DNA from 2 places in the Bradyrhizobium sp. AUGA SZCCT0177 genome. Region 1 is predicted to be linked to the other one. Evidence: predicted binding sites of a transcription regulator. Region 1 holds the regulator's gene; the other holds the start of a gene.

Region 1 (4,196 bases):
GGTGGCCAATTGGGCCGGCCATGCCGGCTGCGAGCCGGCACAGCTGGTCGAGCGGTTCTTGCCCAATGATGCCTGGCATCGCCACGAGCGGGGCGAGATCAGCGACGCCGAATTCTTCGCAGGCCTGCGTGGCTCACTCGGCATCGGGATATCGGACGCCCAGTTCCTGGAAGGCTGGAACGCGATCTTCGCCGGCGAAATGCCCGATATCGCCGCATCGCTGGCGCGCGCCGGACAACGCCTGCCGCTTTATGCCTTCTCCAACACCAATAACGCGCATGTCGTGCATTTCAGCCAGGCCTATGCCGGCGTGCTCGGCCATTTCCGCGAAATCTACCTGTCATCGACGATCGGGCTTCGAAAGCCCGATGCGGCGGCCTATGATCACGTCGTCAAGGCGATCGGTGTTCCCGCCTCCCGCATCGTGTTCTTCGACGATTCCGCCGCGAACATCGACGGCGCGCGGGCGCGCGGCCTGGCCGCGGTACATGTGACAGGGCCGGATGACGTCGCAAAGGCGCTCGCCGCGCTGGGAATTTGAGAGGGTGTTGCCGTGGCCCTGATGCCGGTCGTTGATGCACTGGCCGCGATCCTTGCGGGCGCCGATCCCTTGGCGGAAGAAATGGCCGCACTCGACACGGCCTGGCATCGGGTGCTCGCGCGCGACCTTGCGGCAAAGCGCACCCAGCCGCCGCAGGCGATGTCGGCGATGGACGGCTATGCGGTGCGATCGGCCGACGCCGCCGACCTCTCCGCGCGGCTGAAGGTGATCGGCGAAGTCGCGGCGGGCCGCCCGTTCGAGCGCATGGTGGGCCCGGGCGAAGCGGTCCGGATTTTCACCGGCGGGGTGATCCCTGATGGCGCCGACGCCGTCATCATCCAGGAAGACACGGCTGCCAGCGGCGACCACGTCACGATCACGGAAACCGCCAAACCGGGACGGCATATCCGCGCCGCCGGCGCCGATTTCCGCGAGGGCGATGTGCTGCTCACCAGGGGAAGCCGCCTCACCGAACGCGACCTGTCGCTCGCCGCCGGCATGAACTATCCGGAACTCGCCGTGATCAGCCGCCCCAAGGTGGCGGTGCTCGCCACCGGCGACGAGCTGGTGATGCCGGGCTCGATCCCGGGCCCCGGCCAGATCGTCTACTCCAACGGCTATGCGCTGCGCGCGCTGGCGCGGGCCGAGGGCGCCGAGACCATCGATTTCGGCATCGCCGCCGACACGGTCGAGGCGACCACCGACGGCATCCGCCGCGCCCGCGCATCGGGCGCCGACATCCTGATCACGATGGGCGGCGCCTCGGTCGGCGACCACGACCTCGTCAAGCGCTCGCTGGAGGCCGAGGGCGTGGCCATGGCGTTCTGGCGCATCGCGATGCGGCCGGGCAAGCCGATGATGCACGGGCGCCTCGGGGCGATGCGGGTGATCGGCCTGCCCGGCAATCCGGTCTCGTCCTATGTCTGTGGTTTCCTGTTTCTGGTGCCGCTGATTCGCGCGCTGTCGGGCCGAAAAACCATCCATCACGCGCGTGAGACCGCCCTGCTCGGCCGCGATCTCCCCGCCAACGACCAGCGCGAAGACTATCTTCGCGCACGACTTGAAGAGCGCGAGGACGGTGCGTTGATCGCGGTGCCGGTGAGCCACCAGGACTCGTCGCTGCTTGGAAATCTCGCTGCGGCACGGGCGCTTTTGATACGTCCGCCGTTTGCGCCGGCGCTGCCGAAAGGCACGCCATGCGAGTTCCTGCGCCTGCCGGAATGACGCATCGCGGCGGCCTGTTCGGGCGAAGTCGGCGCGCGTTCACCTGAAATTAAGTGGTTGCGGAACATGTATCGAACATATAGTGTTCGTTCATGATTTGTTTCGAGAGCTAGTGTCTACAAATGGGAGTTTTGGACTTCCGAATTTGAGACCGCACTCGCAACTGAACTGAACGACCACGAATTACGACGCGCCAACCGGGGGATTGCTCGAGATGCTTACGCGCAAACAGTATGAACTTCTGCGTTTCATCAACGAACGGCTCAAGGAAGCCGGCGTGCCGCCCTCCTTCGACGAAATGAAGGATGCGCTCGACCTCCGCTCCAAGTCCGGCATCCACCGCCTCATCACCGCCCTGGAAGAGCGCGGCTTCATCCGCCGCCTGCCCAACCGTGCCCGCGCCATCGAAGTCATCAAGCTGCCCGAGCTTGCGGGCGCCGGTAACGGCAACGGCCGCCGCGGCTTCACTCCCAGCGTCATCGAAGGCACGCTCGGCAAGGTCCGCGCCGCCAGTGCGTCCGCCGAGGACGATGGCAACCGTCCGGTCGCCGTTCCCGTCATGGGCCGGATCGCCGCCGGCACCCCGATCGAGGCGCTGCAGACCCGCAGCCACACCATCAGCGTACCGCCTGACATGCTCGGCTCCGGCGAACATTACGCGCTCGAAGTCCGCGGCGATTCCATGGTGGACGCCGGCATTCTCGACGGCGACATGGCGCTGATCCAGCGCAACGAGACCGCCGACACCGGCGATATCGTGGTGGCGCTGATCGACGAGGAGGAAGCCACCCTGAAACGCTTCCGCCGCCGCGGCGCCTCGATCGCGCTGGAGCCTGCCAACACCTCCTATGAAGTCCGCATCCTGCCGCCGAACCGGGTCCGGATTCAGGGCAAGCTGATCGGGCTGTACCGGAAGTACTGAGGGCGGCCCGCTTTCGCGGGCGCTTCTGTTCGGTAACGACATCCGTAAGCGCGTCATGCCCGGCCTTGTGCCGGGCATCCACGTTGTTGGCTGCAAGATCAAGACCCGGCCCTGACGGAGAACGGTGGGGCCGCGCGTCGCACAATTGCCCAGAATGCGGCAAAAACTGTGCGGGCGAGGATGGTTGGTTTGACGCGTTTTCAACTCGAAGACGCAAAAACCGGGGGGACGAGACGTGGTCAGCAGTATGATCACCAAGATCACCTGGCAGAGGGCGGGACTCGTGACCGAGCCGGGCCGCTACATGCTCCGGTTCGGCTGGCTGATGGTGACGGCGGAAGATCTCGCGATCTGGCAGCAATATCCGGAGGCTGCGTTCACGCTGGTCGCGCTGCCCGGGATTGCCGACGACGGAAGGGAGCAATTCCATCTCGGCGCCTTCGAACTGCCGCTGCCGCCGATGCCCGAAGATCCGCAGCCGTCGTAGCGCGTTTGTGATCGGGCACGCCGGCCTTTCCGTCGCACTATTGCCCAGAACAGGAATAGACTTTGCTCAAGTCCACTCTGATAGAGGCCAGCGCCTCGAGGGAGGCACGGGTCTCTATCTCTTACGAGGGAGCGATCCGATGTGTGACTATAGTTTGCACGCGATGGCAACGCGTCCTGCTGAGGTCGGCGAGACATTGATATCGACCACCTTCCGCGGCACCTCGACCCGCGGCTTTGCCAGCGAACGCGACCCCGCAGTCGCGGTCTGCATGCTGCCCGGGACCGAACTGGCCTTCGCGCAAGACGTCAAATACGACAATCGCTGGATCTGGACGCGGACGATCGGTTTTCGCGTCGGCAAGTTCAACACCATCGATCCGCATATCAAGGAACGTCACCACGACGCGATCGAATTTCCCGACGGCAGCCATGTGCTGGTGACGCAGCTTTGCGAGGGTCAGCGCGTCACCGTGCTGCAATTGCCGGTGGTGCATCCGATTCCCGAGCGCACAACAACGAAGGCGGACACGGCGACACCGCTTTCCACCGGTTGAATTCCGCGCCGCCGGTCGCGCCCCGCCGGGGAACGTGAATCCTTATTCCTCGGCCTGGAGATCCGCTTCCGACGGGGTCGCATCGACCGCACGCGGCGCCGTACGGCGCGGCGCGAGGATGGTTGTCTCCGCGTCCCCCTCGCCCGCGATCGCCGGCGACCATGGACGATCGACGCCCCGGAGCTTGACGGCATCGATGGTAAATCCGCTGCCGCTTCGCCGCAGCACCATGGCGCCCTGCCGCCGCAGACGCTCCGCAGAGATCACCGAGGCGCCGCACGCCGCAGGCGCCTGCCTTGCGGTGACCACCAGCGCCGCGCGCTCACAATCATCCGCCAGCGCTTCCGGCCGCAGCGCCAATGCCACGAACCCGCCACCGGCGCCTTGCATCACGCAGCCGCTCTCGTCGCATGAGACGCCCTCGGTGAGCGAGGCATCGGCAGGCTTTCGGGCGTCGGCATCCCCC
Region 2 (4,196 bases), on a different contig from region 1:
TTCAGTTCGACGACGACGCGCAGGCCCTCGCGGGACGATTCATCGCGCAGGTCCGAGACGCCCTCGATCTTCTTCTCGCGCACCAGTTCGGCGATGCGCTCCACCATGGTGGCCTTGTTCACCTGGTAGGGAATTTCGGTGATGATGATCGCTTCGCGGTCCTTGCGAATTGTGTCGATCGCGACCTTGCCGCGCATCACGATCGAGCCGCGGCCGAGGTGATAGGCCGAACGGATACCCTGGCGGCCGAGGATGATGCCGCCGGTCGGAAAATCGGGGCCGGGTACGATGTTGATGAGGTCGTCGATCCCGAGCGCGGGGTTGTCGATCAGCGCCGTGCAGGCGTCGATGACTTCGCCGAGATTGTGCGGGGGGATGTTGGTCGCCATGCCGACGGCGATGCCGCCGGCACCGTTGACCAGGAGGTTCGGGAACTTGGCCGGCAGAACCGACGGCTCTCTCTCCGAATTGTCGTAGTTGGCCTGGAAATCGACGGTGTCCTTGTCGATATCGCCGAGCACGGCGAGCGCCGATTTCGTCAGGCGCGCTTCGGTATACCGGTAGGCCGCCGGGGGATCGCCGTCGACCGAGCCGAAGTTCCCCTGCCCGTCGATCAGCGGCACGCGCATGGAGAATTCCTGCGCCATCCGGACCATCGCGTCGTAAATCGACTGGTCGCCGTGCGGATGATACTTACCAATCACGTCACCGACGACGCGCGCGGACTTGACGTACTTCTTGTCCGGCGTGTGCCCCTGCTCGTACATCGAGTACAGAATGCGGCGATGCACGGGCTTGAGGCCGTCGCGGGCATCCGGCAGCGCACGCGCCACGATCACGCTCATGGCGTAATCGAGGTAGGAGCGCTTCATCTCGTCCAGAATGGAAACGGGACGAATATCGGAAGGCGCCGGCGGCTCGCCGGGCTTGTTCTCATCGTTATCAGACAAAGGGGGAATCCGGTCAGTTCTAGGCTGGGAATCATATAGCGTATCGGGGTGCTTTTAACCACCCCAAGGCGCTCCCGGCCAGCTGTTTTTCCCTTCGTTTTTTCATGGACTTACAGGACCCGCGGCGCCCTTCCGGCAAGTCATCGCGCCAGCCATTTCCGGGCTCCCGATACGGCCGCTTCGCGGCCAAATCCAGCTCGTCAAAACCGGTGTTCTCAGCGTCGCCTATTGGCCGAAAACCACCGCGTGCATGATCCGCCCGGGAACGAAGGTGAACAGCCCCGCAACAACCAGCGCGCCGGCAAAGATCGAGATCATCGTGATCTTGTGGCCGCGGACCTTGTGCCGGCGCGCGTACCAGACGCCGAGCACCAGCATGATGGGCGTGAAGATCGACAGCAGATGGATCGGGCTCCAGGGACCCAGCAGCCTGATCTCGTGGATCCAGAACGAGGAGATCGCGACCACGGCCATCAGGCCAACCCAGATCCAGCCAAGCGTCCGGTGCGGCAGCGTTCCCTTCGGGGCCGCGAACTGGACCACGCCAAGCGCAAAGGCCGCCATCGCCGCAAAGGCATGAAACGGGATCGCGGGGGCGGCATCCAGCAGCGGCGCGAAGCTCATGACGGACGCTCCCCAGGGTTCCATCCGGCGACGGCCCGCGCGATCGCCGAACGCAAGACGAAAAACGTTAAATCAATATCCTAATGTAAATATCATTCACATAGACGCGAGTCAGAATGCTGCATCGCACAAGCGCATGCCCATGGAATCAACCCGTTGGATCAGATTTTTAAGAATACACACGAGCCAACCGAGCTTGCGCGAACCCGCTGTCTTTTGGACAGCACGCAAACCCGGTTGGTCTGACAGGCCCCGATCAGAACGGGATATCGTCGTCCATGTCGTTGTTGCGGCCGGCGCCGGCGGCTACCGCGCGGCGCGGCGCGGAAGTGGCCTGGCCGCCGCCAAAATCGCCGCTGGAATCGTCGGAGCCAAAACTGCCGCCGCCGCCGCCGGAGCGGCCGTCGAGCATGGTCAGGGTCGAATTGAAGCCCTGCAGCACCACTTCGGTCGAGTATTTCTCGACCCCACTCTGGTCGGTCCATTTGCGGGTCTGCAGCGCGCCCTCGATGTAAACCTTGGCGCCCTTCTTCAGGTACTGCTCGGCGACCTTGCAGAGCCCTTCATTGAAGATCACCACGCGGTGCCACTCGGTCTTTTCCTTGCGCTCGCCGGTGCCCTTGTCGCGCCAGGTTTCCGAAGTCGCGATGCTCAGATTGGCGATCGGCCGCCCGTCCTGTGTCCGCCGGATTTCCGGATCCTTGCCGAGGTTTCCGACCAGGATCACCTTGTTCACGCTTCCCGCCATCGTCGCTCTCCACTCAAAATCGGGACCAAAAAACTGCTGCCCGACCGCTGCAATCGGCCGGCACGGGCCGCCGGATTGGCCGCCTCATCCTGTCAGGACATTTGAGACGACCCTATACGCCCGATGGCCGCCCCGACTTAGCGATCCCTCGGCAAAGCAGCGGTTATCCACATATAGCATTGCCCGCGGCATTGTTCCAGTTTTGTTCTACGCAACCTCAGGTCATCCACGCCCGGCCGGTATTTCGGTATTCGCATCGTGCCGTGGCCGGCGCTGCGCGACGGATATTCTAAACAAATCATTACCTTGAAGGGTCCGCACTTCACCCGCGAGTGTTGCATTTCGGAGACGGCATTTCCGGTTGAATCGGCGTATGGATTTATCCAACGGCGCGGCGCTCGCGTCTTGGACGAAAACGCTTCGGGACCAACGGGAAGCGGACAACGGACTGGGGACTATTTGAAATGAAGAAGTTTTTGCTGGGTACGGTTGCTCTCGTTGCCTTTGCGGCTCCCGCCGCTGCGGCTGATCTCGCTGCGCGTCCTTACACCAAGGCGCCCCCGATGATCGCGGCCATTTACGACTGGAGCGGCTTCTACGTCGGCGCCAACGGTGGTTGGGGTACGAGCCGCAAGTGCTGGGACGCCTTGAATGGCGCTGGCGTGTTCGTTGCCAGCGAAGGTTGCCACGATGCAAGCGGCGGCACCGCCGGTGGCCAGATCGGTTATCGCTGGCAGGCTGGCACGTGGGTGTTCGGCGTCGAAGGACAGGGCAACTGGGCCGACTTCAGCGGCAGCAGCGTGAGCCTTGGACCCGTGGGCTTTGGCGCGGGAACGACCATTCGCTCGAAGGTCGACGCGTTCGGCCTGCTCACCGGTCAGGTCGGTTACGCCGCCAACAACGTCCTGTTTTACGTCAAGGGCGGTGCGGCTGTGACCGCCGATCGCTATCGCGTCAATGCCACTGTCGGCAACGCTCTGATCGCCTCGTCCAACGATGACAACCGCTGGGGTGGCGTGGTCGGTGTCGGCCTCGAATACGGCTTCGCCCCGAACTGGTCGGCCGCCGTCGAATACGATCATCTGTTCATGGGGAACCGAACCGCCACCTTTACGAATGTGGCTGGCGGCACCTTCAGCGAACGCATCCGCCAGGACGTCGATCTCGTGACCGTGCGCGTCAACTATCGCTGGGGCGGCCCGGTCATCGCGAAGTACTGAGCTTCGCTGCACCAAACGATTTGATGAAAAGGCCGGCCTCGCGCCGGCCTTTTTGTTTTGAGGTGGCCATTTTTGTTTTGAGGTGGCCTTTTTGTTTGAGCGCATTTTGCTTGAGCGCATTGGTTCCGCCCACGGCTCCGCTGCCATCTGCTGCCATTGCGATCCCTTGGCAACTCATTGCAAAACAAACCGTTGATGGCTCGCTGCGAGCACTGGAAATCCCGCCCCGTTCTTCCTACGTTCCAGCTTTCTGCCATCGGCGCCCGGCTTAGGTCTTCCCTGGCCATGCGCGCCCAACGTGGCGCGCCTCCACGCGCCTGGAAATGCCGATATGGATGAAGTGCTGAGGGCGAAGCGCCAAACCAACGCCGGCTCGGGAACGCGCGCGATAACGATCCGCGGCGCGCGCGAGCACAATCTGAAAAACATCGACGTCGAGATTCCCCGCGACAAGCTCGCGGTGTTCACCGGTCTGTCCGGCTCCGGCAAATCCTCGCTCGCCTTCGACACCATCTATGCCGAGGGCCAGCGCCGCTACGTCGAGTCGCTCTCCGCCTATGCGCGCCAGTTCCTCGAGATGATGCAGAAGCCCGACGTCGACCAGATCGACGGCCTGTCGCCGGCGATCTCGATCGAGCAGAAGACCACGTCGAA

The links. Region 1 encodes LexA, which represses DNA repair genes until DNA is damaged. Its sites were predicted from a motif close to TGTTCNNNNTGTGTTCNG; they were not measured.
Region 2: a site for LexA is predicted at 2,515-2,532, ahead of JQ597_RS03195 (single-stranded DNA-binding protein). Genes of this name have one in related genera too.

Annotation. Positions count from the first base shown of each region.
Region 1 is NZ_JAFCMA010000001.1:370,146-374,341, forward strand. It holds gene JQ597_RS01915 (HAD family hydrolase) at 1-541, shown strand, start outside; gene JQ597_RS01920 (molybdopterin molybdotransferase MoeA) at 554-1,765, shown strand; gene lexA (transcriptional repressor LexA) at 1,980-2,687, shown strand; gene JQ597_RS01930 (hypothetical protein) at 2,935-3,174, shown strand; gene JQ597_RS01935 (hypothetical protein) at 3,314-3,730, shown strand; gene JQ597_RS01940 (ComEC/Rec2 family competence protein) at 3,773-4,196, opposite strand, start outside.
Region 2 is NZ_JAFCMA010000002.1:184,241-188,436, reverse strand. It holds gene gyrA (DNA gyrase subunit A) at 1-950, opposite strand, end outside; gene JQ597_RS03200 (DUF2306 domain-containing protein) at 1,176-1,574, opposite strand; gene JQ597_RS03195 (single-stranded DNA-binding protein) at 1,831-2,322, opposite strand; gene JQ597_RS03190 (outer membrane protein) at 2,787-3,542, shown strand; gene JQ597_RS03185 (ubiquitin family protein) at 3,526-3,699, opposite strand; gene uvrA (excinuclease ABC subunit UvrA) at 3,874-4,196, shown strand, end outside.